Regions from separate parts of the Alkaliphilus flagellatus genome, predicted to be linked through region 3. Evidence: riboswitches for the same ligand, from Rfam matches in the RefSeq annotation. Region 3 holds a riboswitch; each other region holds the start of a gene.

Region 1 (10,993 bases), 230 kb from region 3:
ATAGAATTAACATCAAAGTTAAGATCTACTGCCATCTTCTCTAGCTGATTATACATATGATTAATTGAGTTAGTAAAGGTAGTTGCCCTTTGTCTAACTAGTGTTCTAGTAGTTATATTATCTGGATTTTTACCAAGTTCTTGAAATGACTCGAAGAGCTGGTCTATTACCTTACTTATACCTGTATCAGAAGGTTCGTTCATTATAGATTCAATAAAAGATAGCCCATCTGCCTTTGCATCCCAAAATCCTAGTGCACTAGCTTCGTCTCTATATTTATAATCAAGAAATTCGTTTCTTAACTGATGTATTGCAGTAGTATCTACCCCTGTACCTAACATACCTTGTCCACCATATAGCTTCATTGGGGTACTTGCGGTTTGTTCTAGTCTTTGTCTGGTATAGCCCCTTGTATTAATGTTTGCAAGATTATGCCCTGTTATATCTATAGCTCTTTGAGCTGCAAAAAGTCCTGATCTTGCAGAGTTAAAACCTGAAAATGTTGATCTCATATTGTACCTCCCCTATACTCGCATATCAAAAAAATTGATAGGCTTCACTTCTTTATTTTCTGAAGCATTACTACTATATCGATTACCATCCTCTGGTGAGTGGGTAAGCACTTCTAAATTAAAATTAATATACTGTAAGCTCTGGTTAATAAGTTTTTCATTACCTTCATTAACCACCTTTAAATCGGCAATAGTTTCTAATAGATTGTTTCTGAGCTGATCAATTTTATTTCCAGCATCTTCTTCAACAAAAAGAATTAACTCAGAAACAGTAGTTATAGCTTCTACGTTTAACTCTTCAGCAATATTAGTTAAAATGGATCGTCTAATTTTTTCAAAGGTACCCATATTCATAATGTACTGCTGTTCTTTTTTTGTAATATCTTCTAATACTTTAATATCTCCTGCAACTATAACCTTAGTCTTTTCTTCTGCTAATTTTAGAACTTGAGTATATAGATCAGTTTCTTTTATTAAGGTATCCTTTAATTGATCAATAGACTTCATATTTTTATCACCCCTAACACAGAGTTTTTTCTTTAGATTTTTATATTCTTATATCTTTCTATCAACAATAACACTTTCTATAATTTTATCTGCTATTTCTTCGCCTGTTACGTTATAGTTTCCTTGTTTAATATTATCCTTTACTTCGCTAACTAGCTCTTCTCTAACCTCTGGTAAGTTTTTAAAAGCTTTCATAGCAATTTGATATTCCTTTGCTCTGTCTGAAAGTTGCAATTCATCCTTTGGTCTTTCTACACCCTTTGTATTCCCAAGTTTTTCTGTAGTCTTGTTATTATATATCTGCATAGCCTTATTTACATTAGGGTTATTAAAAATCTTCATAAAAAACACCTCAACTTTTCCGATTTAATTCTCATTAATATTATCGGTAATGTTGAGATGTTTCTTTAGTTTATTTAATTTATTTAAATTTTTTCCTGATTTCTGCTGTATACATTTTCGTATCCTGTTTACCTAGGTCCCTTATCTTTGGTTGTTCTGCTTTAGGTTTTAATACAGCAGTAAACTCTTTCTTCATACTAATTATACATGGGTCGCAAAATCTACCTGAACGTATTGGTGCTCCACACCGTTCACAATCTAATAAGAGATTATCTTCTTCTCTAATTTCAATTCTACTTTCTCTCAAATACCTCAGAATTTTCTTTTCATCTACGCCCGTTTCTTCTGATACTTCAACTATAGTTGCGCCTGGATTGTCATATAAATACTCTTTTACTTTTTTGAAATCATCTTCATCACTATTGGCACATCGTGAACATACCTCACTTGCTATATATGCAAATACTCTACCACATTTTTTACAATTTCTTAAGTCCATAAAACCCCTCCTCCACCTTTATTAAAACTTATAATTTAAAGATTGTAGAATCTTAATTACACAAATTTTTTAATCTCTAGCAAAAGTAAGTACCGTTACAGATTTTGCTCCATGTGTGGTTAATAATCTACTACAAACATTCACTGTGGCCCCTGTAGTAAAAATATCATCCACTAGCAATATGTTTTTATTCATTATTACCCCTTCATCTAGTACTTTAAAAGCATCATTTACATTTTCCTGTCGCTCTTTTTTAGATAAGTTATGCATTACTTTAGTATTTTTAACTCTAATAAGTACATCTATATTTATTGGAATATTCGTTTCTTTAGCGATATATTTACATAAAAGGGTGGCCTGGTTAAAACCTCTCTCCCTTTCCTTGCCTTTATATAATGGTACTGGCAAAATTAAATCTATCGCTGTACCTTCCTGATTTAACTTATGTGCCATCATAGATCCCATAAGTCTTGCCAAGTATGTTTGGCTAGAATATTTAAATCTGTATATTAGCTTTTTTATATCTTCCTCGTATTTAACTACTGATATGGCTCTATGGAAATAATGATGACTGCCCTTACATTCTTCACAATTTGGACCATCTTCTATCATTCTTAGGGGTATTCCACATTTAATGCAGTAGTGATCTGGAATAAAAGGTATGGCATTATAGCAATTCAAACATAAACTATATTTTGCTTCCTTTTCAATAGAGTTATTGCACATATAGCAAATCGCTTTAGATGGATATATTAGCTCTAACAATGCATCTACATATTCTTCTACCACCTGTAGAATTTTCATATTAAATTCCACTCCATTTAAGAATTTTGGAAGTCAAAGAACTTTTTTAGTCTAATTCCCAATCCTGAATATCTTTCAACAATTTTATTATTATCTACCATACGTCTTAAATAATTCTCTGTGCCTACTAAAACTACAAGTGACTTGGCTCTAGTTATTGCAGTGTATAAAAGGTTACGTGTAAGTAGCATAGGCGGTCCCCATGTAACAGGCATAACTACAACTGGAAACTCACTTCCTTGGCTTTTGTGTATAGTAATTGAGTAGGCAAGTTCTAGCTCATCTAGCTGTGTAAAACTATATACTACACTTCTATTATCATCAAAGAAAACCGTTAGTTCTTGCTCCTCTGTATTTATATACTGTACGTAGCCAATATCTCCATTGAATATTCCTTCACCCTGTTTCTCCTCTGCGTCTAGATCAAGACTTGTCCACTTTAGAGTATAGTTATTTTTAATTTGCATAACCTTATCCCCTACACGGAAAACTTTTTCTCTTAATTCTTTCTCTCTCTTATATTTATCGGGTGGATTCAAATAATTTTGTAGTTCCTTATTTAAATTTAATGTACCTACATCACCTTTTTTCATAGGGGTAAGCACCTGAATATCTCTTATAGGGTCAAACTTGTAATGTTTTGGGAGTCTTTCCTTAACAAGACCTATTATAGTATTTAAAATATCATCATTCTTACTTCGATTCATAAAGTAAAAATCCTTGTCCTTATGATTTAATATAGGATAATCTCCTTGATTAATTTTATGGGCATTTACAACGATCATGCTTTCTCCAGCCTGTCTAAAAATCTCATTTAAACGGACTACCTTTATTACTTGACTATCTATGATATCTCTTAGTACATTACCAGCCCCAACAGAAGGCAGCTGATCAACATCTCCAACAAAAATTAATCTTGTTCCACGTGAAATAGCCTTTAAAAGGCTATTCATTAGCATAATATCTACCATGGACACTTCATCTATAATTATTACATCTCCAACCAATGGATTATCTTCGTTTCTTTGGAATAGCATGGCTTCACCCTCATCGCTATAACCCATTTCAAGTAGTCTATGTATAGTTTTAGCTTCCTTACCCGTTGCCTCTGTCATACGTTTGGATGCTCTACCAGTAGGAGCAGCAAGTACTATTTTCTTTTTAAGCTTTTCAAAAACCTTAATTAATGTATTGATAGTGGTCGTCTTACCTGTACCGGGTCCACCTGTAATCACTAAAATTCCATTAGTTATAGCCTGCCTTATAGCTTCTTTTTGATTTTCTGCAAGGTATATTCCATCTTCTTTTTCTATATTGCTTATTTCTTCGTCTACATCAATTTCCAGTGTATCCAATGTTATCTGAGAAAGCTCTATAAGCTTATTACATGTATTAGTTTCTGCATAGAAATATGGCATAGAGTATACTATTATTTCTTCATCTTGCCGCTCTAGCTGTATCTTTTGTTTGAGGGCCATCTCCTGTATTCCTTCTACCACTTCATCTTCTTCTACTCCTAATAACTCCCTTGCTCTATCTATTAAAAAGTCACTAGGTGCGTAAGTATGCCCTTCGGTATGGAATGTATTAATTGTATATCTAATTCCAGAATGTATACGATATTTGGAATTAGGAGAAATTCCCATAGCTCGTGCGATAAGGTCTGCTTTTTTAAATCCTATGCCTATAATTTCATCTGCTAGACGATAGGGGTTCTCCTGTATATAGGCTATGGTCATCTCTTTATATTTTTTATATATTCTAATTGCGAAACTTGGACTAATTCCGTACTGGGAAAGGAAAAGTATAATTTCTCTTAGCTCTCTTTGTTCTTCAAATGCTTCGGCTATTGTTTGCGCCTTAGCTTCTCCAATTCCAGAGACCTCCGTTAGTCTTTGTGGAGCATATTGTATAACCTCCAAGGCATCGGTTCCAAAATGGTCTATTATACGTTCTGCCATTTTTTTGCCTATACCTTTTATAACTCCAGAGGATAGATAGTTTAATATCCCTTCCTTTGTTGAAGGCTGCACATGACGATATTCTTTAACATCCATTTGTCTGCCGTAGGTCGGATGAACTATCCATTTACCTTTTACTGCAATTACCTCACCTTCTTTTAGAGCAGGTAAGCAGCCGACTATTGTTACTTCTTCCTCTTCGCAGTCTAATATACCTACTAAGTACCCATTAGCCTCGTTTTGAAATATAATCTCTACTAATCTACCTTCTAATTCGACCACTATACTTTCCTCCCAGCTACTCAAATCTCTCTCCTATATTCGGTGCACTGCTAAGACTCTCGCTTTCATAGGCGGGAGATCAAGCAATACATCCTCGAAATAAGTACGACTATGATTCAGATGGAGTTAAATCTCCATCTGAATCAAGTTTTCTTTATTATATCATATTCCTTTGGGAGTTTTGACTGTTAATAGATCGATTGATTTTGCTAGTTCATTTATACTAATAGTTAAGCTTTCGACTTTCCCTTCTAGCCTAATTAGTAAGTAAATAGAAATAACTATTGGGAATCCTAGGTTCGCAACCTGGCCAAATATATCATTCATTTTTTAACCTCCATATATTCATATTTGAAGCCCTATGGGCGTGTATTTATATTTATTTTACTAACTATTAGATGAGAACAGCCGAGGTTCTCCCCCGGCTATTCCTATATTTATGCAAGGTTCAGATCTTGCTCCTGAGTGATTATTACCTTAGCACCTTCTACCTGTGCAAGATTCATGCCACTTGGAGCAAATATGTTTTTGCTAATAATACCTTCCATTACTGTTTTCACTTCTTCAGATGTTATGTCTTCTCTAGCATTAGCTACAACTATTTTAGCTCCTTTACCGTCTTCCTTTTTAAAGCTTAATTCTAATACTCGCATTTTTTCACCTCCTCTTTCGAAAGGGTAGCCCTTTCCTATATTAGAACTGTTTGAAATCTAAAAACAGATTACCTTTACCTGCAATTATTCAACCAATTCTTTTTCATCCGTTCTAACTACTGTTTTTAATGACTTTGTTTGAAGTCTAGCCATATCTACAGCTACTGCATAAATATCGCTATCATCTGCATCTCCTTTAACATTACTGTAGGTTTTACTTACTAGCTTTTCTTTTCCTTCTCCGTCTACACCATCAATAAAACGAAGTCTAATTCTTGAGCTTTGGTTAATTATATTTACTGGCATCTTTTCACCTCCTTTCTCTTACACCTATTACATGTTTTGAGAAAGGAAATGTTAGCCTACCTTTATAAAATATTTTTTAACTTTTCTAATGCCTTTGCTTTATCCTTTGCAACTGTAACATAATGAACCTTTCTTGCTTCTGCTATATCCTTCAGCATATAGCCTTTTAAATAATAGTCTTCTATAATCCCTCGCTCTTTTGCATCCAGCTTATTAATGGCTCTTATTAAAGCTTTGTACTCTTCTTCTTTTAAATAATCTGACTCTATAGAAACCTTTTCATCTACTAATAAATCTAGTAGAGATGTCCCCTCATCTTCACCAACAAACTGATCTAAAGAAATAGTTATTTTTTCCTTTCTACGTCTATTTTGATAATGATGCTTTAGTCTGATTGTAACAAAGCCTAGGAATGGAACTCCCTTACTAATATCAAAGACATTTAAAGCCTCTAATATTTGCCATGCCCCTTCCTGATAAAGCTCCTCGTCCCATCCAGTTTGTCCACCATATTTTTTACTATATGAAACTACTAATGGTTTAAGTCTATCAATAATCCATTCTTTTGCTATACTGTCTCCTTTTAGAGCAGCTCCTACTTTTTTATCAAATTCAATGTACAAAGTTATCCTTCCTTTTGGAAGGGGCCCCTTCGAATATTACCGGTTAAGATGATTGTACATAAGTAAATAAAAAAAGGACAAAGTGGAATCATCCTCTTTGTCCTTTTTTTATTTGCCTTTTATTTATCTATTCCTTATATTACTATCAGTTTTTTCGAGAATAGATCTAATTTATCTTATAGTCCTGCTTCTTTTCTTAATATATCCGCCTTATCTGTTCTTTCCCATGTAAGGTCTAGATCTGTTCTTCCAAAGTGTCCATAAGCAGCAACTTTTCTATAACCAGGCTTTCTTAGTTCTAAATCTCTAATAATAGCCGCTGGTCTTAAATCAAAGTGCTTTTTAACAAGTTCTGTTAATTTTAACTCGTCTACTTTACCAGTGCCAAATGTTTCAACTAGTATAGATACTGGTTCTGCAACCCCAATAGCATAGGCTAATTCGATTTCACATTTGTCTGCTAAGCCTGCAGCTACTATATTTTTAGCAACATATCTAGCAGCATATGCAGCAGAACGGTCTACCTTTGTTGCGTCTTTTCCAGAAAAAGCTCCTCCACCATGACGAGCATATCCTCCGTATGTATCAACAATTATTTTTCTTCCTGTTAAACCAGCATCTCCTTGTGGTCCTCCGATAACAAAACGACCAGTTGGATTAATGAAATATCTTGTATTTGCATCTAATAATTCTTCTGGAACAATTTTGTTGATAACATGCTCAATCATATCTTTTTCAATAGTTTTACCATCTACATCAGGACTGTGCTGTGTAGAAATAACTATTGTATCGATTCTAACAGGCTTGTCTCCATCATACTCAACAGTTACTTGAGTTTTTCCATCTGGTCTTAAATAGTCTAGTGTACCATTTCTTCTTACATCAGATAATCTTTTAGCTAGTTTGTGTGCTAATGAAATAGGTAGTGGCATAAGCTCTGGTGTTTCGTTGCAAGCAAAGCCAAACATAATACCTTGATCTCCTGCTCCTATAGATTCTAGCTCATCCTTTTGTGCACCTTTTTTATTTTCAAATGCTTCATTAACTCCCATTGCAATATCTGGAGATTGCTCATCTATTGCAGTTAATACTGCGCATGTGTCAGAGTCAAAACCATATTTTGCCCTAGTGTAGCCTATCTCTTCTATTGTCTTTCTAACTATTTTAGGAATATCCACATAGCAATCTGTTGATATTTCACCGGCAACTAGTACAAGTCCTGTAGAAACACTTGTTTCGCAAGCAACTCTAGCTGATGGATCTTTTTCTAAAATAGCATCTAATATAGAATCGGAAATTTGGTCGCATATTTTATCTGGATGTCCTTCAGTTACTGACTCTGAAGTAAATAATCTTTTTATCACTAAAAAAACCTCCTTAGTTCTTCTTCATTTTATTATTTCCCACTTAAGCAATAAAAATTGCATTTTGATACCTTAGATGGTGAAATTAAAAAATAAAAAAACCTCATTCAACAGAAAGAGGCTATATTCTTTGCTCTTTCCTCATCTTTCAGAATTATAATTCTGTAGGATTTAGCACCACACATATAAATATATTATGGTTGCCGGGTTTCATTGGGCCTATCCCTCCACCGCTCTTGATAAGGCATCAAGATTTTTATTTAATTGTAACTAGAAATAATATTAGCATTAGGTGGCCTATATGTCAACATTTTTTTACATATATGAAACTTTTTATTAAAATTCTATCATATATTTCTTTCTAAATATTTACCATAATATAACTAAGTATAAACATAATAGCACCTGCAATAGTATTGCCTAGTGCAATAGCAGGAAAGGCATGCCTAAATCGTATATTAAACAGTATTGCGGCTAAACTACCTGTCCATACACCAGTGCCTGGTAATGGTATAGCCACAAAAATTATTAATCCAATAATACTATATTTTTTTATTTTTTTACTTTTTTTCAGTGTACTTTTAACTAATTTATCTACAAAACTTCTAAAGAACTTTGTTCTTCTTAACCTAATAAAAATAGGCTTTAAGAAAAAAAGTAAAAAAGGAACAGGAATTAGGCTACCTAAAATACCTAAGATAGTAGCATGTATGGGACTGAGTCCCATGGATACACCAATAGGAATAGCCCCTTTAAGCTCCATTAACGGCATTGCAGCGATTAATAATACCATTATTTCTTTAGTAATAATTTCAAGTATTTTCTCCATTTCATCACCCCTACATACTTACATTATATATGAATATTTCAAAAAATATCATTAGATTTATTTTGTAATAATAAATTAATAATTAAACTTTTTAGTCGTGATATAATATTTGTATAGTATAAACTATAAAATACTTTTATTACACTACTTTGACAACTCACGAGGTGATTTTGTGGACAGAATACAAGACAGAATACAAGACAGAATACAAGAACTTGAGCTACTAATAGAACAGTTGCAGACTAAACTCCGAAATTATTTGGATGATGAAAGACCTAAAAATGAAATTTACGAATTAAGTACACAGATTGACGACCTAATAGTTGAATACTCTAATTTAACTAGGTAAGTTGTCTGATGTTATGGAAACAATTATAAAATTTTTGTTTCTTATCATTGGAATATTATAAGAACATCCCCTATATATTATTTAAGGGGGTGTTCTTTTGAATATACAAACAAGTCAATATCACAGAAACACTTCAAATTGCATAGGTCATTATAAGGCTCCTTCAGCAATAGAGGAGCTTTCTAAATATTTGCATAATAATATTAGAGCGCCTCTACTTATTTTTTGTGTCGGCACTGATCGCTGTATAGGTGATGCTCTAGGCCCATTAACAGGTACAATTTTAAAAAAGCTAAATCCATCATTTCCTATATATGGTACAATAGAAGATCCAATTCATGCACTTAACATTTCTAGCAGCTTAAGAGAAATAAAGAAAAGGCATCCTGGATATTTCATAGTAGCTGTGGATGCCTCATTAGGAAATGAAGATGAAATTGGCAATATAATAATAAGAAAAGGTTCTCTTTACCCCGGAAAAGGTGTAGGTAAGAAACTTCCTGCCGTAGGAGACGTTTCTATTGTTGGAATAGTAGAGGATGCCAGCTGTGATGTTGTTTCTACCATTCATAATATTCGTCTTCATTTTATTATGTCAATGGCAGAGGTTATTGCATCTATTATTACAGATGGATTAGTTGATAATAATTTTAACAATCCATTCTGAAATTTCTCCCCGAGTAATAAAGTCCTTAGAACTTAAGTCAGATTTTATATCATCCTCAGAAACTCTATTTAAAATTAATAGAGTTTCTTCCTTAGTTAAAAAATCTTGCGGTCTTATAACACCATTATCTCCTAACATTAAATCTTTATAATACAAAGTCGAAATATAATTTTTAGCCCAAGTAGATACATTTTCCCAGTCTTTTACGTCTACCTTTTCAGATATTAACTCTAAATCCATGGCCTCTACAATTATCTTTGCCGCCTGTTCTCGAGTAATAGGATCATCTGGACAGAAGGTATTATTATCTACACCGCTAATTATATTCTTTTTATAGAGTATTTCTATATATTCTTTTTTTGGATGATTCACAATATCTTGAAAAACAGCTCGTTTAATACCTGAACGACTTACTATAGGTTTATCTAACTGGGCCACAATTAAGTTTTCCTTATTATTTAAGGCAATACTCATATCGTTATAAGGCTCTGGAGTTTGAATATGAAGGCTTGCTGACGGCAACCCCTTTTGTGGTAAAAGAGCAGAGGCAACAGAAGTAACCGGCTGATTATAGCGTGTCCTAATTAGTTGAAAAATTTCTTCCTGATATGCCTTATCCCCACTAACATTAGGATTATTTTTAGATGCCCACCCATTATAAGCCCATAAAGGAAAATACCAATTTTCAAGTATTTGTGGATTCATATTACCACTATTAGGTATTGTTTCTCCCATAGTATTCCAACGACCTAGCAATATATTTGCACCTGCTTCAATATTATATTTAATATCATTTTTTAGTAGATTTTGGTCTAGGTTTTTATGCACTTTATTAATCTGCATAATACCTATATTGCCATAGTTAATAAAAGGATCTCCATTTTTATCAAACTGCCTATAATTACTCTCCTTCCATGCTATAGCCTTTAATATAACGGCGGGTATATTTTTATTTTCTGCCACTTCCTCAATTATTTGTTCAACCTCTTCATGGCTTGGATTTTCTGCACTATAAATAACTGAAAGCTGACAGTTTAATACTAGGACAATACCTATTATTAAACATATTGTCTTTTTAAGCATACATTTCTCCCCCTTTATCCCAATATATTTCTACCATTGTACTAAAAATCCCTTTTAAATTATAAATTTTTTCATAAAAAAGACCTAAAAGTAGTTACTTTTAGGTCCTCTTTACACTTTGGTTAATTTTCAACGTCTGATTTTTTCAATGGCTCTTCAATAAATATGTGCCCCATTAATGTTTCTCTTTTACTTCCATCTACTAAAAACTG
Region 2 (10,993 bases), on a different contig from region 3:
GTTCCATAATAAAAGCTGTTATTTTGTACATAATTTCAGCTAGACTATCAAAGAAATTAAGAAATGGTCTTCCTTTTTCTTCTGGTAAACTAGTTAAACCTATTCCAAGAAATAATGCAAATGTTATAATTTGTAGCATATTTCCTTCTACTAAACCTTTCAGCGGATTTGACGGTATAATATTAAGAAAAGTATCTACAAGTGATGGTGCTTCTTGCTGAGCCACTTCAACTCCTACTGGTATAGTAAGTCCAGCTCCTGGCTGAAGTACTCCTCCTAAAAACAACCCTATAACTATGGCAATAGCAGTTGTTAATAAGTAATATACCATAGTTTTACCACCTATTCTTCCTAAAGTTTTTGCATCTCCTGTACTTGCAGCCCCTACTATTAGAGATGAGAAAACAAGCGGTACTATAATCATTTTAATAAGGTTTAAAAATAATGTTCCTATCGGAGCAACAAAGGTTTTTATTAGTTCAGGACTTCCAGTAAATAATAAGCCAACAATAATACCAGCTAATAAACCTAATAAGATTTTTGTTGTTAATTTCAATTAAACTCCCTCCTTTAAATTTAATCTCTTCATTATATTTAACATATTATATTATTATCAAAATTATGAGTGTATTTAGAATAGTTAAAATATTAATCAGTTGATATTGTACTTATTCATAATTTTTTATTATTATAGCACAATATACTTACTTTGTGCAATAACACAAATTAACATATTCATTTTTTTCAAAAAATTGTTTGATACTATTGCATCAACTCCTGTAATAGTGGGTCACTGATTAAAATTTTTCTAACCTTTTACTTATTTAAAAGCCCTTAAGGATTACAAAATATACTTTATCTTATAAAAAAATAAAAATGATGACAGCACTTAATGTGACTACCACCATCATATATTTTTACTATACTGTTATGTTATTTCTCTGTATAAGCTTGTCCACTTAAAAGTTCTGATGCTTTAAAGAAAACCATTAACAATATTCCCACTACAATAGTAGGTACTACCCAAGCAAAACCTTGATCTGCTAACGGTAGGGCCGCTAACACTTTCTTTGCACCTGGTATTGCAACATTGTATCCTACAAGGACTTCTAACACACTAACTACTAATGCAGTGTATACAACACCAGAATATATTGCTTTATGTTGTATATATTTATCTAAGAATGTAACCATTATCAGTGCAATAACAACAGGATAAAGAACAACTAATAGTGGCTCAGCTAAACTAGTAATTTCATCTACCCCAGCATTAGATATTACCATGCTAATTATTGCCGTCAAAATACAGACCAACTTATAGCTTAACTTATTTTTAGTTAATTTACTGAAGTATTCTCCTGTTGCAGCGGTTAATCCAATAGAGGTTGTTAAACATGCAAGTCCTACAGCTATTCCTAATAGTATTTTACCAACGTTACCAAGTATGCTTTCTGTTATTCCAATTATTAATTGAGCTCTAGATATATCACTTGGAAAACTTGTAGCTGTTGCACCAAGGTAAGCTAACCCTCCATAAATAACTCCAAGTCCAATAGTAGCAACTATACCTGCCTTAATAGTTAAGCTAGATACATCCCTAGGATTTTTATATCCCTTAGCCATAATAGATCCTACAATAATAGATCCTAATACTGTAGATGCTAAGGCATCCATAGTTTGGTATCCTTCTTTAAATCCTGTAGCAAATGGTGTAGCTATTTGACTTGCTCCTATTGTACCTATAGGTGAAATAATACCTTTAATAATAATCACTAGTAAAGTTACAAACAATGCTGGTGTCAGTATCTTACCTATATTATCAATTAATGAACTTGGTCTTAATACAAAAAATAGAACTATTGCAAAATAAATTATTGAAAATACTACACTATTCATATTTGGAAAGAATGGGAGTATTCCCATTTCAAAAGTAGTGGCACTAGTTCTTGGAATAGCTAAAAATGGACCTATTGCCAATGTAACTATTATAGTTATTACAACTCCAAAGCTTTGATTTACCCTTGATCCTAACACCTCTAAATTTCCACCAAACTTAGCTACTGCAATAATTCCTACCAGTGGTAATCCTACACCTGTTAAAAGAAATCCTACGATTGAAGAAATTACCTGAGTTCCTGTCTGTTGCCCTAATGATGGAGGAAATATTAAGTTACCCGCTCCAAAAAACATCGCAAATAGTGCAAAACCTACAACCAAGATATCCTGCCTCTTATTATTCATCATCTCGTCTCCTTTGTTAAACAATTCTCAATCTTATGTTTATTAGATTTTGTATAAAATCATTATAACATCAATTTTCGTATGTTTAAAGACATTATGAAATAATCAAAAAAGGAAAAATTGTTAGAATTTTAATATCTTTTCTAATATATTGTTAAATCTGTAAACATATATAATTTTGAAAAAATCAAAAACTTTGTTATATTTTTAACTTTCTTAATCTTATTTATTGCGCAATAAGTATTAGTTTTCACGAAATAAAGAAGGGGTATCCCTCCCCTTCTTTATTTACCGTAATATAAACTTAGCTAACTAACAGCTCCAAAGTCCTCTTCCACCAAATAATATTTTTAACTTTCTAATCTATAATATGTTTTCTAATAGAACAGGTTATTATTTAACCATTGTTAGACTAAATAATAATTAAAATCTACAAATTCTATTACCACAAAACAATACGACTAGTAAAAGGAAGAAGAATAATAGGCTATCTCCACTATCTTTGAAAATACCACAGTTACAGAATATAACCACTAGTATTAAAAAGAAGAATAATAAGCTGCTTTCTCGACCAAAAATATTTGATAATACACCTGCTTCACTCATACTTAGCACCTCACCTTTCAATTTAATATCTTTTATTTCTCACTTCATATTATGAAATAGCAATAGAATTGTGCTTTTTTATGATAAGTTTTTTCTATTTTATTTACTTAAATTGAAAGATAAACATTTATATTTCTCCAGCATAATGTAATGTATGATTGAATGTTTATGAAATTTGAAAATCAGAGGTGTTGTTTATGAAAATAGTAGTCCAAAAATTCGGAGGAACATCATTATCTACTAAAGATAGAAGAGCAATGGTAATAAGCAAAATACTAAAATGTAAAGAAGCAGGCAAATCTGTTGTAGTAGTTCTTTCTGCAATGGGCAGAAAAGGAGAACCTTATGCAACTGATACTTTAAAGGATTTAATATCCTCTACTTGCCCAGGACACAGTCTAAAAACCCTAGATTTACTAATGTCCTGTGGAGAAATAATATCTTCATCATTAATAGGTGCACAATTAGAAGCAATGGGAGAAAAAGTTGTGATACTTACAGGTCCCCAAGCTGGTATTTTGACCGACTCTGTTTTTGGTAATGCAGAAATTCTAGCTATAGACAACAAACAAATACTTTCGCATCTTAGTAATGGTGCTATAGTAATAGTCACAGGATTTCAAGGTGCTACTGAGCTAGGTGAGATTACAACATTAGGTCGTGGCGGTAGTGATACAACAGCTGCTGCCTTAGGGGTTGCACTTAATGCAGAAAGTGTAGATATCTATACAGATGTTGATGGTATTATGACTGCTGATCCTAATATTGTTCCTAATGCAAAAATTATAGATGAAATTAATTATGAAGAAGTATTTCAAATGGCAGACAAAGGTGCTCAAGTTATCCATCCTAGAGCGGTAGAAATCTCGAAAAAAGGAAACCTTACTATAAAAATCAAAAATACAATGTCATCTCACCCAGGAACTAAAATTCATTATTATACACATACAGGCAAAGAACTATACTCCACTCGACCTAATAAGGGAAAACTATTGACAGCAATTACAAGCAAAAATCATATTTCTCAAGTTTCTATTACCATGGATGATAGTTTACAAGGTGATAGCATATTATTTTCCTCTTTAGCTGATGCTAATATAAGTATCGATATGATAAATTTTTTTATAGATAAAAAAGTTTTTACTATAGATGAAAACCAAATAGATTTAACAAAAAGATTAATGGATAAATTTCAATTCAAATATAATATTTTAAATGCCTGTAGCAAAGTTACAATTATTGGTAGTAGGATTACTGGTATTCCTGGTGTAATGGCAACTATAGTTACAGCCCTATCTAAAGAAAATATTAGAATACTACAAAGTTCAGATTCTCATGCTACTATTTCCTGTCTAATTAAAGAAGAGGATGCAAATAAGGCTGTAAACCTACTACATGATGCTTTTAATCTAAATCAATAATTTTTAAAAAATACTTGACATTAATTAAAAAGGGCAATATAATAAACTTTAAATTAAATAATACGAAAACTCTTATCCAGAGAGGTGGAGGGACTGGCCCGATGAAACCCGGCAACCACGACTTTAGTCGAAGGTGCTAATTCCAGCAACACAATTGTGTTGAGAGATGAGAGAGGAATCCTAATTTTATTATGTTATTAGTTAACCTCTTTCATTTTGAAAGAGGTTTTTTTATTTCTTTAAAATACTTTTATGAGGTGATTTTATGATAAATCTAAACAATATTACAAAGATATATGAGGCTAAGGAAGGTAATGTTTTGGCCATTAAAAATATTTCTTTAAATATCAAAAAGGGTGAAATATACGGGATAATGGGAGTTAGTGGTGCTGGAAAGTCTACACTTATTCGTTGTATAAATTTGTTAGAAAAACCAACTTATGGAGAGGTATGGGTTAATAATGTTAATTTAACCAATCTATCTACATCTCTACTTAGAGAGGAAAGAAAGAATATAGGTATGATTTTTCAACACTACAATCTATTAAGTAGCAGAAATGTTTTTGATAATATAGCATATCCCTTAGAATTAGCTGGTGTTAAAAAACAAGAGCGAAACAAACGAATAGAGGAATTGCTTAATTTGGTAGATCTCGCCGATAAGAAAAACCATTATCCGTCTCAGCTTAGCGGTGGTCAAAGGCAGCGTATAGCAATAGCTAGGGCACTTGCAACAAATCCACAAATACTTTTAAGTGATGAGTCTACTTCTGCCCTAGACCCAATTACTAGTAGAAGCATTCTAGAATTATTAAAGGAAATAAATGGAAGATTAGGTGTGACTATAGTGTTAATAACCCATCAAATGGAAGTTATAGAGCAAATATGTCATAGAGTTGCAGTATTACAAGACGGAAGTATAGTGGAGGAAGGCCCTGTAAACAAAGTGTTTTCATCTCCACAAAATCCATATACAAGGCTTTTATTAGATAAAAATGATAGTAATACTTATATTAAAGAATCTATTAAATTATTTAAAACAAAAAAGGTAGGTGTTTTATAGTGTCAAGACTTATTACATTAATTGTACCTGCATTTAAACAAACCCTTTTTATGGTTTCAATTACAACATTATTTGCAGTATTAATAGGTACTCCTATTGGAGTTTTGTTAGTTTCCACAAGAAAAAAACACATTTTAGAAAATAATATTTTACATCGAACCCTTTCTTATATAGTAAACTTTGGACGTTCTTTTCCATTTATTATATTAATGATTTCTATTATACCCTTTACTAGGCTAATAGTTGGTACATCTATAGGCACAAAGGCAGCTATAGTACCTTTGACAGTAGCCACTATACCGTTTTATGCAAGGGTTATCGAAAATGCACTACTAGAAGTTAATTGGGGAATTATTGAGGCATCTCAGGCAATGGGGGCTACCCCTATTCAAATAATATGTAAGGTTTTAATTCCAGAGAGCATGCCAGCCATTGTTTTAGGTATTACAATTACCCTTGTCAACGTTATAGGGTATTCCGCCATGGCAGGAGCAGTAGGAGGAGGTGGACTAGGAGATTTAGCAATTAGGTATGGATATCATAGATTTGATAAGGAAATTATGATTTGGACCGTATTACTATTGATAGTAATAGTTCAAATCATACAATTTAGCGGCAACTTTATATCAAAACAAATTAATAGGAGGTAATTAAAAATGAAAAAAAATATTGTACTATCTATTGTAGGAATTATTATTTTATCTTTAATACTAAGTAGCTGTGGAAAAGCTCCAGCTAACAATACTGCTTCAAATAACGAAGAAGAAACTACAGCTAATGTATTAAATATTGGTGCTACCCCTGAACCCCATGCAGAAATATTAAAAATTGTTCAACCTATACTAGAGAAAGAGGGTGTTGAACTTAAAATTGTGGAATTTACTGACTATGTGCTTCCAAATTTAGCTCTTAACGACAAGGAAATCGACGCTAACTTTTTTCAACACGCTCCTTACATGGACTCCTTTGTTAATAGCCATAATATTAAACTAGAAGCAGCTACTAAAGTTCATATTGAGCCTCTAGGACTTTACTCTAAAAAGTTAGATAAAATTGAAGATCTTAAGAATGGAGCTAAAATTGCAATTCCTAATGACCCTACTAATGGAGGTAGAGCTTTACTTCTTCTTGAGAAATATGGAATTATTAAATTAGACGAAAATGCAGGTTTAGAAGCAACAGAAAATGATATTGTTGATAATCCAAAAAACCTATCTTTCATTGCTCTAGATGCTCCACAACTACCAGTATCTTTAGGTGATACAGATGCTGCAATTATAAATACCAATTATGCTTTAGAAGCTAATTTAAATCCTCTTAATGATGCATTAATTTTGGAAGATGAGGATTCTCCTTATGCCAACATATTAGCCATTAGATCAGAAAGTGCTAATGATGAAAGCATACAGAAACTAGTAAAGGCTCTTAACTCACCTGAAGTAAAGAACTTTATTAATGAAAAATATAAGGGTGCAATTATTCCTGCATTTTAGGTAACTTAAATAAAAAAATGATGGTATAGTATACCATCATTTTTTTATTTATCTACACCTTATTTTAAAGAAGCAGCGAGCTCTGCAACTGCTGTTTGTAATTCTGCTCCCATTTGATGTTGGTTTTGAGATATAGTATTAAGCTGCTCAATTTCCGTATTAATAGAAAATACTTCGTCACTAATCTTGCTTAATATTTCTGCTATTTTCTTTGTAAAGTCTTCACTATTAGTCGCAAGTTTTTGTACCTCTTTAGCAACAATAGAAAATCCTCTTCCATGTTCTCCGGCTCTAGCAGCTTCAATGGACGCATTTAACCCTAAAATATTTGTCTGTTGAGTAATTTTATTCATAAATTGAATAATCTTGTCTGTCTCTTTTACATGCTGTATAGTTCTATCAGCAAAGTCATTTAATGTATTACTAAGTGTAGTAGTCTGGGAAATACTCTCATGCATTTTCATTACGCTACTTGATGTTACATTACTAATATTTCTTATTTCGTTCATTTGCATTTCCAATTGGCCAGTAAGCTTTTCCTCATTGCCTACAAGAATGGTCATTAATTTAGCTGCTTGACTGCGAATAATTTCTGCATTATGGACATTGTGCATATTAATTTCATCAGCTACCTTGTTACTTCCAGTTACTTCGATAATTAAGTCAACTCTTTTTGATAGTATTTCTTGAATGCTGTCAGTATAATATACTCCTAAATTTTTCGCCAACTGAATTCCAGGAGCATTTTCATCTATGTCTACTATACCAGCAATTTCAATTTCCTGCATTTTCATAAGAGTACTTAAAATCGAACGTCCTCCTTGACCACCACCAATAATTGCTATTCTCATAACTTTCTCCCCCACATTTTATATTAAAAAATATTACATATTGACAATAAGTATCCTTTCATAATTATTAGACATTTTTCTTAGAATTCCTCTAAATTTTTTGTAATTTTTTCATTTTTATTTTTATTATATTTTACACATACTAATTATGATCAGCCTAAATATACAAGGATGTGATAATTATGAAAAAAAGAAAGTATTATAACAATCCTAAAGATCTAATTAATGAAACATATAATGCAGATGCATTTAAAGTAATAGAAAAAACAATTAATCCATTAGTAATGCCACTAGATATGGTAAAAGATATTGATGCTTTGGATTCTAAGCATTTTTATCAAGAAGAATGGGATAAGATTATTGGTGGTATAAACAAACAACATTAAGCCATAATTTAAGAAAATGGATATCCAACATATACCGTAAAAAATATGTTAGATATCCATTTTAAAATTGTTTAAAGTTATGGCATTTTAACTATTTAATTCCTATATCTTTACGATAAAAACTTCCTTTAAATCTAATTTTATCTATATTAGCATAAACTTTTTCTCTAGCCTCTTGTATATTTTTATCTATACCTACTACACCTAAAACTCTACCACCCTTTGTCACAATTTTATTTTCATTTTCTATTGTGCCAGAATGAAATATTAATAGTTCATTCTCGATTGCATCTAAACCTGTAATCTCTAATCCATTTTCATATTTATTTGGATATCCTCCAGAGGCTAGTATAACACAAACCACTCCATCTTCACTCCATTGAATATCTGTATCTTTTAATTTTCTATCTATTATATTATCAAATATTTCTATTAAATCAGTTTTTAATCTAGGCAGTACTACTTGTGTTTCAGGATCTCCAAAACGCACATTATATTCTAAAACCTTTGGACCATCTTCTGTAATCATAAGTCCTATAAAAATAATCCCTCTATAATCCATTTTCTCCTGTTGTATACCAATTAATGTAGGATATAAAATTTCTTTCTCTACCTGTTTTGCAATTTCTTCTGTATACACATAGTTAGGAGAATAAGTACCCATTCCCCCAGTATTCGGTCCATTATCCCCATCAAAAGCTCTTTTATGATCTTGGCTACTTACCATAGGAATAATGGTATGTCCATCTACAAAACATAATATAGAAGTCTCTGTACCCTTTAAAAACTCTTCTATAACTATACTTTTACCAGCATCTCCTAATATTTTGTCATCTAATAATTGTTTTATCACCCTTAAGGCTTCTTCTTTATTTTCGCAAATAAATACTCCCTTACCTGCTGCCAACCCATCAGCCTTAACTACTACAGGATAGGAATATCCTTCTATAACTAGTTTTGCTTCTTCAAAGGTGGTAACTTCATGATACTGTGCTGTAGGAATATCATATTTTTTCATAAAATCCTTAGCAAAGGCTTTACTTCCTTCAAGTTGTGCCGCCTGCTTAGTTGGACCTATAACTTTTAAATTATTTTGCCTAAAAGTGTCGACTATGCCTTCTACTAAAGGCTCTTCTGGTCCTACTATAATCAGATCAATATTCATTTCAAGAGAAAATTCTACAAGTTTATCTATATTATTAGAAGAAATATCAACATTTTTAGCAATTTTACCTATACCAGCATTTCCAGGAGCACAAAAAATTTCTGTAACTAGAGGGCTTTGGCTTAGTTTCCAAACCATAGCGTGTTCTCTGCCACCACCACCTATTACTAATAGCTTCATCTTCCCACCCCTTTTTCAAATTAATGTTTAAAATGTCTCATTCCCGTAAACACCATAGAAATACCGTGTTCATTACAAGCTTCAATAGATGTATTATCTTTAATAGATCCGCCAGGTTGAATAATAGCACTAACTCCTGCCTTTGCTGCCTCATCTACACAATCTCTAAATGGAAAGAAAGCATCTGATGCTAAAACACTTCCTTCAAGAGAGTGGGCACTATTTCCAATAGCGTTTTGCAATGCCCAAATTCGACTTGTCTGACCTGGTCCTATAGCTAATGTTTGTTTGTTTTTTACTAAGACAATAGCATTTGATTTTACATGTTTTACTATCTTAAAGGCGAATACCAAGTCTTGATGTTCTTCTTCATTTGGGGCTGTATTGGTTACTACTTTTAGTTCCTTTATTAGGGTATTATTCTCTTCCTGCACTAAAATACCACCCTGTACTTTCTTTATCTGCCATTGTTCTTTAGAATGACTACATATATTTTCTATTTTAATTAAACGAAGATTTTTTTTCTCTTCAAATACTTTTAATGCTTCTTCTGTAAAATCTGGGGCGATAACTACTTCGAGAAAAATTTCCTTCATAGAGTCAGCTATTTTTTTTGTAATAGGCCTGTTGGCTGCAATAATACCACCAAATATTGAAAGTGGATCGGCACTGTAGGCCTTCTCCCAAGCTTCGTCAATATCTTTACCAGATGCTACGCCACAAGGATTGGTATGCTTTACTGCCACTACTGTTGGCTCTTCGAATTCCTTTAACAACTCTAATGCCCCGTTTGCGTCATTAATATTATTAAAGGATAGCTCCTTACCTTGAATCTGAATTCCATCTACTAATGTAGCTTTGTTATTACCCACTTCTTTATAAAATGCTGCCATTTGATGTGGATTTTCTCCATAACGCAGATCTTGTACTTTTTCATAAGTTAAAGTCAAATATTCAGGAAATATGTCAGATTTTTTTCGCAAATAATTAGCTATTAAGCTATCATAATGTGCTGTATGCTCAAATACTTTTAACGCAAGATTATATCTTGTTTCTGTGCTAGTATTCCCCTTGTTTTTTATTTCTTCAATGATCACATCATAATCCATTGGATCTATTACTACAGTCACATCATTATAGTTTTTTGCTGCTGCCCTCAACATTGTAGGGCCTCCAATATCTATGTTTTCAATTGCTTCCTCTAACTGTACACCTTCTTTTAAAATTGTCTCTTTAAAGGGATATAGGTTAATTATAACTAAATCTATAGATCTAATATTTAAGTTTTCTAGTGTCTGCATATGCTCATTATTACTTCTAATAGCTAGTATTCCACCATGTACTGAAGGATGTAAGGTTTTTACCCTTCCATCTAGGCATTCTGGAAAGCCTGTTATATCTGAAACATCCTTTACTTCAACTTTTGCTTCTCTTAATAGCTTTGCTGTACCACCTGTTGAAAGTATTTCTATATTTAAGTCTACAAGTTTTTTTGCTAATTCCACAATTCCTTCTTTATTAGAAACGCTTATTAAAGCTCGTTTTATCATTTTATCCACCCCTCAGTTTTATAAGAAGTTTACAATA
Region 3 (10,993 bases):
TTTTTCTTTATAATCTGGTTTGCAACATGTAAAATATTCTCAGTTGTTGCTAAAGATGTACCACCATATTTTTGAACCACTATATTATTATTAATTTTATTTGAAATCTCTTTTTTAAAATTATATAGATTATCCACATTATCCCCCTTAGTACAACGATAAATAGATTTGCTTTTCTTACAATTATTCTTATTGAATAGCAGCATAAAATTCATCCTTTATGGACTCTTTAACATTATTGATAAAACTATTTATTTTTTTAAGTTCTATATTCCCAGTAGTAAATATAATATGATCTCCAGTCTTAATTATTTTATCAGCTATTTTTTCTTCTTTGACCACCTTTAGCACATAATCACTCAATGTATGCTTTGGGCTTAGTCTCACATAATATCTATCTTTAACTAAATCTGTATTGTTGCACAATTTATATGTTCCCTCATCTATTCCATAGTTTTGATAATTGTTATATAGTATATCAAGTACATCACTTACAACAGCATTTGCTGTAGGAAATTTGCCAGCACCTTGACCGTAAAACTTCAGCTCTCCTATGTCATTACCAATAATAGATATTAAATTATTAGCATTTTCTACCTTTGCATAAAATGAATCATCGGGTAAAAGGCTTGGTTCCACAGATAAATAATATTTATTACTCTTAAAAGAAGCTTTTGCTAATAGCTTTACAGTATATCCTAACTCCTTTATTACTTTCGTATCTACCGACTTAATAGTTCTAATACCTCTACAGTGGATATATTCTTCTTTTACTTCTCTTTTAAATGCTATAGTAGAGAGAATTGCTAATTTTCTTCTAACATCATATCCTTCAATATCATCTGTAGGGTCTGCTTCAGCGTAACCTAACTCTTGGGCAATATGTAATGCATCGGTAAACTCTAAATCTTCTCTAATCATTTTGCTTAATATAAAGTTAGAGGTACCGTTTAATATACTCTTTATTTCTTCAATATCATTTAAAGTCACTTGCTGCTTTAAGGGTTTAATAATCGGAACTCCTCCACCTACACTAGCTTCATATAAAAATGCCTTTTTATTTTTATTTGCTAAATCCATAAGCTCCTTCATATGTTTTGCAACTACTGCCTTATTCGCAGTTATTACATGTTTACCTGTAGTTAAAGCATGTTTTATATATGCATAGGCTTCTGCAGTGCCTCCTATAGCCTCTATAACTATATCTATATTAGGATCATCTAATATAAAATAAGGATTATCAATTAATTTATCTTTAGAAATGTTTATATTTCTATCTTTAGTTGTATCTTTAACGAGGACTTTATTTATGTTTAAATCTTTACCTATTAATGACCTAAAAAAATCTTTTCTTTTGTTGATAATCTCATAAACCCCTGTACCTACAGTGCCAAATCCTAATAGTCCTATATTCATAAAAAATGTCACTCCTCATTTAATATATTTAGTTGTATACTATACTTTCATTTTTTAACTATTAAATAGATATTCATTTATCCAATTTGTAAATAAAAGTTTAGAATAACTACTCCAATCTAAATTAGGTTTTTTATTATGATCGTCATTAGGAAAATAATTTTTAGGTAAATTTATATTTACGCCACGTTTTATATCTCTTTCATACTCTTCTTTTAAAGTATATTTATCATACTCAGGGTGACCTGTAATATAAATTTGTTTGCCATCTTTTGAGCTTACTATATAAATTCCTGCCTCATCTGATTCAGATAAAATTTCTAATTCTTTTATTTCTTCTATATCTTCTTTTCTCAATTTCACATATCTTGAATGAGGAACTATAAATCCATCATTAAATCCTTTTAATAGGACAGACCTTTTATTTACTACTATATGGGGAAAAACTCCGAATATTTTTTCTTTCGTTACACATTTATTTGTTCCATAATTGTAATATAAACCTGCTATAGCCGCCCAACATATATATAAGGTGGACTTTACTTTTTTGTTGGAATAATCTATTACTTCCTTAAGTTCATTCCAGTACTCAATATCATCAAAATCTAAAAATTCTAATGGAGTTCCAGTAATAATCATTCCTTCATAACTGTTATTTTCTATGTCCCTAAGGGTTTTATAATATTCTTCTAAATAAGTTTTGTCTGTATTTTGAGGTGTGTAGGTTTCCATCTGCAAGAAATCTACCTTTATATCTATAGGCATATGGCCAAGTATATTTAGAAACTGAAATTCTGCTTCACTTTTTTTAGGCATTAAATTTACAATTAAAATACGAATTGCTTCAGAATTACAACTGTTAAAATTGCCTTTTATTTCTATACCTTCGCTAATTAGTTTATTAACTGATAAAAGGTTCTTGTTTATTATTAAAGACATTTAATCCCCATCCTCTCATAATTAAAGGCTTCCAACATCTAAAGATTAAGACATACCCTTCCTTGTAGTATGTGTTTCTAAGAGATGTAGAGTTATCACTCCCTCTCTGAGAGAAGGAGTCTTATAACTTTTAGCTATGGGACAGAACTGCTGTTTTAAGAGCTTGATCTATGTCTTCTATAAGATCTTCTACATCTTCGATTCCTATGGATAGTCTTATCATATCTGGTGTAACTCCAGCATTTAATTGTTCTTCTTCACTTAATTGAGCATGGGTAGTGCTTGCTGGGTGTATTACAAGGGACTTAGCATCTGCAACATTAGCAAGATGTGAAAATATTTCTAATGCTTCAATAAATCTTGTTCCTTCTTCTACTCCACCTTTTATACCAAAAGTAAATATGGAGCCAACTCCTTTTGGAAAATATTTTTTTGCAAGATCATAATATTTGTTACCTTCTAGGCTAGGATAATTTACCCAAGAAACAAGTGGGTGCACTTGTAAAAATTCTGCAATTTTTTTTGCATTTGAAACATGTCTGTCTACTCTTAATGAAAGGGTCTCCAGCCCTTGTAAAAATAAAAATGAGTTAAATGGACTTAGGGCTGCTCCTGTATCTCTTAAAAGCTGTACTCTTGCTTTTATAATATAAGCCGCTGCTCCTGTATCTTTAGCATATGCTATACCGTTATAGCTTGGGTCTGGCTTATTAAACTCTGGAAATTTACTATTGCCTAACCAATTAAAATTGCCAGAGTCTACTATTACTCCTCCTATAGAAGTCCCATGACCACCTATAAACTTTGTTGCAGAATGAACTACAATATCAGCACCATATTCTATTGGTTTTATAAGGTATGGTGTTGCAAATGTATTGTCTATAATTAATGGTATGTTGTGATTATGGGCAATGTTGGCAACTGCCTCAATATCAATAAGATTTATGCCAGGATTTCCTATGGTTTCTACAAAAATTGCCTTGGTTTTATCATTTATAGCATTTCTAAAGTTTTGTGGATCATCAGGATTTACGAATATAGTTTTAATACCTAACTTAGGAAGGGTTGTAGATAAAAGGTTGTATGTGCCACCATACAAGGTACTAGCTGAAACTATTTCGTCTCCTGCTCCTGCTATATTGATTATGGCGTAGGTAATTGCAGCAGAACCAGATGCAACAGCAAGAGCACCTACTCCTCCTTCTAAAGCTGCTATTCTTTTTTCAAAAACATCAGTTGTTGGATTCATAATTCTAGTGTAAATATTTCCTTCTTCTTTTAAAGCAAATAAATTTGCTCCATGCTCAACACTATTAAAAACATAGGATGTAGTCTGGTATATTGGAACTGCCCTAGAACCTGTTGCACTATCTACTTCCTGTCCTCCATGAACTTGTAATGTGTCAAATTTTAATTTTTTTTCCTCCATTTTGATCTCTCCTTAAAAATATTTTTATTAAATAACATAAAAAACCCCTTTCTCTAAATTTGAATAATCTAGATGAAAGAGGGCTTTACATGCAGCGGTAACTATTCCACAGCTCCCTCTCATCTTTCACTAGGATTTAATTAACCTAGGGTAGGAATTGGCACCTTTTCAGACAAATGAGTCTGAAGGTTGCCGAGGTTTCATAGGGCCTTTCCCTCCACCTCTCTTGATAAGAGTTTTGTTATTAAGTTTTTTAATATTATACTTTCCTACAAATAAAAAATTCCGCTATTGCTACCGCAATGCTCCATGGCGCACTCAATTTTTAGCATGGCTAAAAACTTCAAGTGCTTAAAATACTTCTAACCTCCTGCTTTCTTTAATTAGTTCATTATAAAAGAAAATTGGACTTTCTTAGATAATAAAAAAACCTCTTTAGCTGAAAGAGGTTGTAATAATCGTCTTCTTATCTTTCAGCTTATGCTGTAGGATTTAGCACCGGATATGTATATAAACATATTGGTTGCTGGGCTTCATAGGGCCTTTCCCTCCACCTCTCTTGATAAGTATTATATTAAATTAATGCTATTCTAATAAATATTAATTACTATGTCAATAGTTTTTATGTAATTTATGCTAATTATTATATATTATTTAAAATATATCAAAATTATAACTAGTATTTAAATATAATGCCTATAAAAGCAGCACCTACTAAATATAATATTGGATGTTTTTTATATTTGTTTATTAAATATAGCATGATTGAAAATAACACAATTGCCTTTAAATCTAATATTGATAAAATTTTATTTGTAGTCTTATATTTTTCAATATCAAACAAGGCAATTTTCGCCACTTCAAAGGCTACCGCTGCAATTAGCCCTGTTACTGCTGGTCTTATTCCATAAAAACTAGATTTTACAATAGGCTTTTCACTAAATTTCGCGAAGTAATGAGCAATTAATAATATTATTATAACAGATGGAGTTACAATTCCTATTGTTGCTACTATACCACCTAATACTCCAGCTGTTGTATTACCTACAAATGTGGCTGTATTTACCCCTATAGGACCTGGTGTAGACTCAGAAATTGCTATCATATCTAACAATTGCTCGTGGGTAATCCATCCATATTTATCTATTAACTGCTGAAGAAAAGGTAGGGTGGCAAGACCTCCGCCTACAGCGAATAATCCTATTTTAAAAAACTCTAAAAATAGCTTTAAATAAATCATCCTATATCATCCTCCTTAACTTCAACATTTTTACCTTTAAAAATACCTATTAATGCTGCCATAACTATTACAACTATTGGAGAAATGTCTATAAAGGCAATGATTAAAAATGCACTTATAAATATTGCTATACCTATTCTGTCTTTTGCTGTTTGTTTCAACATTTTAATTACTGTATTTGCAATCAATGCAACAACACCTACTCTAATGCCTCCAAAAGCATACTGTACAACTTTATAGTCTTGAAAGTGTTTAAAAAACGTTGCTATTATAGTAATAAGAATTAGAGATGGAAGTACCACTCCTAGAGTCGCAGTAATTCCACCTATAATACCTTTTTTCTTATAGCCTATAAAGGTTGCTGTATTTACAGCAATAACTCCAGGTGTACATTGACCAATGGCATAATAATCTATAATTTCATCATCGGTAGCCCATTTTCTTTTTTCCACTACTTCATTTTGTATAATCGGAAGCATAGCATAACCACCTCCAAAGGTAAATGCTCCTATACGGAAAAACATAGTGAATAGTTCCCATAGATCCTTCATTTACTTACCCCCTTAAATTTTGTATATAATACATATCATTATACTACATACATTAATATTATTAAAAGTATAGACACAATTGTACAAACAAACTAGAGTGGATGTATATTACATAGTTCCATTTCTAAACTAAAATCCAATTGGTTTTTAGTTTTTTTATTGCATAAAATATGACTTTATTATACAAAATAAAGTTTTAAGAATAATATTTTATGTTAACAAATCATTTTGTATTAATTTTATTTATATTAAGAATATTTAAGGCCTATTTAGGTCATGTATTTTTTATATTTAATTGAATAGGAAAAGAGCACACTAAAAAATTTATTTAGTAAAGGGAGGTCTTTTTTTGAAGCAAAAAAATGTTTTTATTAAGTTGTTTGTAATAGTAGCAATAATAGTTGTTTTATGTGAAGCTATAGGGCAAACTGAAATTAAAATAGGAGGAGCTGCTATAGTTTTCTTTCCTATGCTTTATGCAGTTATTTTAGGTATTTTAATAACTCCAGATCTTTTAGGCAAAAAGCTTTCTTTTTTAAAAAAGCTTATAAATGAAAAAGAAATCAACTTAGCTGGAGAAGTAGTCGGTATTGCTCTTATCATTCTTGGCATTAAATACGGCACATTGGTTGGTCCTAATATAGATAAAATAATTCAAGCGGGTCCTGCATTTTTGGCTCAAGAGTTAGGACATATTTTATCTCCATTAATAGCTTTACCTTTAGCTCTATTATTAGGGCTAAAAAGAGAGGCTATCGGCGCTACCAGTAGTATAAGTAGAGAGCCTTCTTTAGGTGTAATAACTGAAAAATATGGAATAAATTCACCAGAAGGTAGTGGTGTACTTGGTACCTATTTAGTTGGAACAGTACTTGGTACAATTTACTTTAGTATTTTGGGTTCTGTTTCAATTTATAGTGGACTTCATCCCTATGCACTAGGTATGGCTACTGGTGTGGGAAGTGGAAGCATGATGACTGCTGCTGCATCTTCATTAGCCGCTGTAGTTCCTCCAGAAATGGCCGAAACTGTTGTAGCTTATGGAGCAACAAGTAATATGCTCTCTGGTATTACAGGCATTAACTTTTTAATCTTCATTGCTCTTCCATTTGCTAATTGGTATTATAAAATTCTTGAACCTAAATTTTCTAAGAAATAGGAGGTAATATAATGAGTAAAATTGAAATAAAAAAGAGCTCTTATCAACTATTGATAATGTCTCTTGTTGGGATGATGATTCTAGCTGGTCAATGGATAGGCTTAGGTATTTCTATAACTAAGGCATTTCCTGGTATGGTACTCTTAATATTAGCCGCTATGAGTGCCTTATTAGTTAAGGATATTTTTCCAAAATCTATTTTTCCAGCCTTTGGTTGGGCTACAATTATAGGATTATTGCTAAGCTTGCCAGCTAGTCCTACATCTAAGGTTTTTCTAGAACAAACAAATAATATTAATTTTCTAAGTATTACCACTCCTATTCTAGCTTTTGCAGGAATTTCTGTAGGTAACAAAATAGATGACCTAAAAGAGATGTCTTGGAAGATTGTAATAATATCTGTCGTTGTATTTACAACTGTTTTCTTTGCCTGTGCAAGTATTGCACATTTAGTATTAAAACTTCAAGGTAAAATTTAGGAGGTAAAAAAATGGATAAGGATCAATTAAAAAAACAGGTCGTAGAAACCATTGATAGTAATAGGGAAAAAATTATTAAAATCGGTAAAAAAATATATTCGAGTCCTGAGTACGGATATAAAGAGTTTGAATCTACTAAAGCTGTAGTTGAGTTCATGAAAAATGAATTAAAACTGGATGTAGAAGAAAACATTGCAATTACAGGCTGTAGAGCAGAAGTAAATTCCCATAAATCAGGACCTAGAATAGCTATTTTAGCAGAGCTGGATGCTATCTCTTGTATAGACCATAAAGATGCTAACGAAATAGGAGCTACTCATGCATGCGGTCATAATATTCAAATAGCCGGAATGCTTGGAGCAGCAGTAGGACTTATTTTATCAGGTGCGATTGATAGCTTAGATGGTAAAATAGAGTTTATAGCAACTCCTGCTGAAGAGTTTATAGAGCTTGAGTATAGAGATAAATTAAGAAAAGATGAGAAAATAAAATACTTTGGTGGAAAACAAGAGCTTATTTATCGTGGCTATTTTGATAATGTAGACATTTCTATGATGTTTCATGCTCTAGATATGGGAGATAATAAAGCCTTAGTTGGTCCTGTAAGTAATGGTTTTATAGGCAAGAAGATTAATTTCATTGGTAAGGAATCCCACGCTGGCTCTGCCCCTGAAGAAGGTATAAATGCTTTAAATGCTGCAATGCTTGCTTTAAATAATGTACATGCTCAAAGAGAAACTTTTAAAGAAAGTGACAAGGTAAGATTCCATCCTATCATAACTAAGGGTGGAGATATTGTTAACGTTGTTCCTGCAGATGTTAAAATGGAATCCTATGTAAGAGCTAGAACAATCAATGGAATGCTTGATGCCAACAGTAAGGTTAATCGTGCCTTAATAGCTGGTGCTTCTGCTGTAGGGGCACAAATCGAAATTACTGAGATTCCAGGATATTTGCCTATATTAAGATATAAAGAATTAGACCGGTTGTTTAAAGACAATTTAGTAAACATTGGAATTAATGAAGAGCAAGTACTAGATGGTGGTGATTTTACAGGTTCATTTGACTTTGGTGACGTATCTCAGTTGATGCCAACCCTTCATCCAATGATAGGAGGAATAAAAGGAAGCCTTCACTCTAGAGAGTATGAAATAATTGATGAGGAATTGGCTTACATTGTTCCTGCAAAAGCAATGGCTCTCACTGTAGTTGACTTATTATTTAACAATGCAAGCATTGGAAATTCCATATTAGAAAACTTTACTCCTAAAATGACTAAGGAAGAATACTTAGAATTTATGGAGAGTGTTAGCAAAGTTATAAAAGCATAAGAAATAAGTGTATAGGTAGAAAATTATATTTTCCTAGACTATAAAAAATAATCTGGCCATATGTATGGTCAGATTATTTTTTACTTATTGTTAAGCTAATTTTTTTCCACCAGTAAACTGACTATTATACAGATCTGCATAAAAACCTTGCCGAGCTAAGAGCTCTTTATGATTACCCTTTTCAATAATACTACCTTCGTTCATAACTAATATTAGATCTGCATCTCTTATTGTAGACAATCTGTGGGCTATTACAAAGCTTGTTCTTCCTTCCATCAGTGTGTTCATAGCTTTTTGTATATAAACTTCTGTTCTTGTATCTACACTACTTGTAGCCTCATCTAAAATTAATATTGCTGGATCAGCAAGTATTGCGCGAGCAATTGTAAGAAGTTGTTTTTGACCTTGAGAGATATTAGATGCCTCTTCTCCAAGTATTGTTTCGTACCCATCCGGAAGAGTTCTAATAAAATAGTCCGCATGAGCTGCCTTAGCTGCCTTAACAATCTCTTCATCAGTGGCGTCTTTTCTACCGTAGGCTATATTGTCTTTTATAGTACCATTAAATAGCCATGTGTCTTGCAGGACCATACCAAATATACTTCTTAAATGTCCTCTATTTAAATCTCTAATATCAAAACCATCAACGGTAATTTTCCCTTCACCTATTTCATAAAAACGCATTAAAAGATTCACAAGGGTAGTTTTACCTGCTCCAGTTGGTCCTACAATAGCAATTGTTTGACCTGGTTTTACATCTATATTCATATCTTCTATTAAAGGCTCTTCTTCTTTATATCCAAACTTTACATTTTGGAAAGCAACTTCTCCCTTAGGCATTTTAATAACCATACTATCTTCACTATCTGGAATTTCCTCAACCTCATCTAGAAGTTCAAAAACACGCTCCGCTGACGCTATAGTAGATTGCAAAATATTAGCTATATTAGCTGTTTGAACTATTGGCTGTGTAAACTGTCTTGAATATTGTATAAAAGCCTGAACATCTCCTATTTGAATTGCATTTTTAATTGCTAAAATACCCCCAACAACAGAAATAATAACATATCCAATATTATTAACAAAGGACATAAGGGGCATAATTACGCCCGAAATAAATTGGGCCTTCCAGCCTGCATCATAGAGTGTTTCATTAATTTTGTCGAAATGCTCTATTGACTTTTCCTCCCTAGAAAAAGCCTTAACTATTTTATGTCCAGTATACATTTCCTCTATATGTCCATTAAGCTCTCCCAAAGTCTTTTGTTGCTGTAAAAAGTATTTCTGAGAACGTTTAGCTACAGACTTTGTTACTAGTACATATAGTGGTAGTGTTACAACCAGAATCAAAGTCATAACAGGGCTGATAGTAAGCATCATAACTACTATACCTACAAGGGTTATTAATGATGTAATAAGCTGGGTAATGCTTTGTTGCAAAGTATTGCTTATATTATCAACATCATTGGTTATTCGGCTTAATATTTCTCCGTGGGTATGAGAGTCAAAAAACTTAAGTGGTAGCCTGGAAAGCTTATCATTTACATCGTTACGCATATTATATACAGTTTTTTGTGCAACTGTAGCCATAATTAGTTGTTGTATATAGCTAAAAACAGCACTAACAATGTATAATACCCCTAAAATAAATAGTATTCTTAATATATAATCAAAGTCTATACTAGCTCCAGCTACTCCTTCTATCCTTTTTATTGTTCCTTCAAAAAGTTTAGTTGTTGCCTTACCCATAATCTTCGGACTAAGTATGCTAAATCCTGTGCTTAGTATTGCAGTTAGCATTACTATAGTAAGTTGAAGCCTAAATGGTTTCAAATAACTTAACAATCTTCTAAGTGTCCCTTTAAAATCTTTTGCCTTTTCGGTAGGCATACCCATAATTGGTCCTCTACCGTGACCACCACCTGGCCTTATCGTTGGTTTTTGTTGTCTATTATCTTTCATTAGGCAATCTCCTCCTCTGAAAGCTGAGAATATACAATCTCCCTATAAACGTCACAGGTTTTCAAGAGTTCTTCATGATTTCCTACTCCTGCAATTTTACCCTTATCCAAAACTATTATTTGATCTGCATCTATAATAGTACTTACCCTTTGTGCAACTATGATTAGTGTAGAATTAGTGGTTTCACCTTTTAAAGCACCACGTAATTTTGCATCGGTTTTAAAGTCGAGGGCAGAAAAACTATCGTCAAATAAATATATTTCTGGTCTTCTTACTAAAGCTCTTGCAATAGAAAGTCTCTGTTTTTGTCCACCAGAAACATTGGTTCCACCCTGTGCAATAACAGAATCAAATCCATCCTTCATATTTGATATAAACTCGGTAGCTTGAGCTATTTCTGCTGCCAACCTTACCTCTTCATCTGTTGCATCTTCTTTTCCATATCTAATATTTTCTGCAATTGTTCCTGTGAAAAGCACTGCCTTCT

Evidence for each region. A riboswitch is a leader RNA that binds a small molecule or an ion and turns the genes downstream of it on or off. The one in region 3 is predicted to bind S-adenosylmethionine.
Region 1: another riboswitch for S-adenosylmethionine. It lies ahead of metK (methionine adenosyltransferase); the one in region 3 lies ahead of KQI88_RS08490 (homocysteine synthase).
Region 2: another riboswitch for S-adenosylmethionine. It lies ahead of KQI88_RS16475 (methionine ABC transporter ATP-binding protein); the one in region 3 lies ahead of KQI88_RS08490 (homocysteine synthase).

The regions. Positions count from the first base shown of each region.
Region 1 is NZ_JAHLQK010000003.1:397,018-408,010, reverse strand. It holds gene flgK (flagellar hook-associated protein FlgK) at 1-512, opposite strand, end outside; gene KQI88_RS09515 (flagellar protein FlgN) at 525-1,019, opposite strand; gene flgM (flagellar biosynthesis anti-sigma factor FlgM) at 1,068-1,361, opposite strand; gene KQI88_RS09505 (TIGR03826 family flagellar region protein) at 1,441-1,860, opposite strand; gene KQI88_RS09500 (ComF family protein) at 1,930-2,664, opposite strand; gene recD2 (SF1B family DNA helicase RecD2) at 2,682-4,907, opposite strand; gene KQI88_RS09490 (YvrJ family protein) at 5,070-5,234, opposite strand; gene KQI88_RS09485 (DUF2922 domain-containing protein) at 5,345-5,560, opposite strand; gene KQI88_RS09480 (DUF1659 domain-containing protein) at 5,645-5,866, opposite strand; gene KQI88_RS09475 (sigma-70 family RNA polymerase sigma factor) at 5,929-6,489, opposite strand; gene metK (methionine adenosyltransferase) at 6,666-7,853, opposite strand; SAM riboswitch class I at 7,992-8,099, opposite strand; gene KQI88_RS09465 (COG2426 family protein) at 8,215-8,682, opposite strand; gene KQI88_RS09460 (Spo0E family sporulation regulatory protein-aspartic acid phosphatase) at 8,855-9,031, shown strand; gene yyaC (spore protease YyaC) at 9,129-9,698, shown strand; gene KQI88_RS09450 (S-layer homology domain-containing protein) at 9,666-10,781, opposite strand; gene KQI88_RS09445 (GerMN domain-containing protein) at 10,904-10,993, opposite strand, start outside.
Region 2 is NZ_JAHLQK010000007.1:19,782-30,774, reverse strand. It holds gene KQI88_RS16495 (dicarboxylate/amino acid:cation symporter) at 1-556, opposite strand, end outside; gene brnQ (branched-chain amino acid transport system II carrier protein) at 934-2,241, opposite strand; gene KQI88_RS16485 (hypothetical protein) at 2,665-2,847, opposite strand; gene dapG (aspartate kinase) at 3,045-4,268, shown strand; SAM riboswitch class I at 4,338-4,441, shown strand; gene KQI88_RS16475 (methionine ABC transporter ATP-binding protein) at 4,534-5,331, shown strand; gene KQI88_RS16470 (methionine ABC transporter permease) at 5,331-5,981, shown strand; gene KQI88_RS16465 (MetQ/NlpA family ABC transporter substrate-binding protein) at 5,988-6,824, shown strand; gene KQI88_RS16460 (methyl-accepting chemotaxis protein) at 6,884-7,675, opposite strand; gene KQI88_RS16455 (hypothetical protein) at 7,858-8,061, shown strand; gene purD (phosphoribosylamine--glycine ligase) at 8,153-9,406, opposite strand; gene purH (bifunctional phosphoribosylaminoimidazolecarboxamide formyltransferase/IMP cyclohydrolase) at 9,427-10,956, opposite strand; gene purN (phosphoribosylglycinamide formyltransferase) at 10,986-10,993, opposite strand, start outside.
Region 3 is NZ_JAHLQK010000003.1:167,705-178,697, reverse strand. It holds gene KQI88_RS08505 (aspartate kinase) at 1-137, opposite strand, end outside; gene KQI88_RS08500 (homoserine dehydrogenase) at 190-1,416, opposite strand; gene KQI88_RS08495 (homoserine O-succinyltransferase) at 1,471-2,355, opposite strand; gene KQI88_RS08490 (homocysteine synthase) at 2,486-3,784, opposite strand; SAM riboswitch class I at 3,901-4,020, opposite strand; SAM riboswitch class I at 4,248-4,353, opposite strand; gene KQI88_RS08485 (chromate transporter) at 4,461-5,024, opposite strand; gene KQI88_RS08480 (chromate transporter) at 5,021-5,575, opposite strand; gene KQI88_RS08475 (DUF3100 domain-containing protein) at 5,925-6,734, shown strand; gene KQI88_RS08470 (hypothetical protein) at 6,746-7,213, shown strand; gene KQI88_RS08465 (amidohydrolase) at 7,225-8,544, shown strand; gene KQI88_RS08460 (ABC transporter ATP-binding protein) at 8,635-10,506, opposite strand; gene KQI88_RS08455 (ABC transporter ATP-binding protein) at 10,506-10,993, opposite strand, start outside.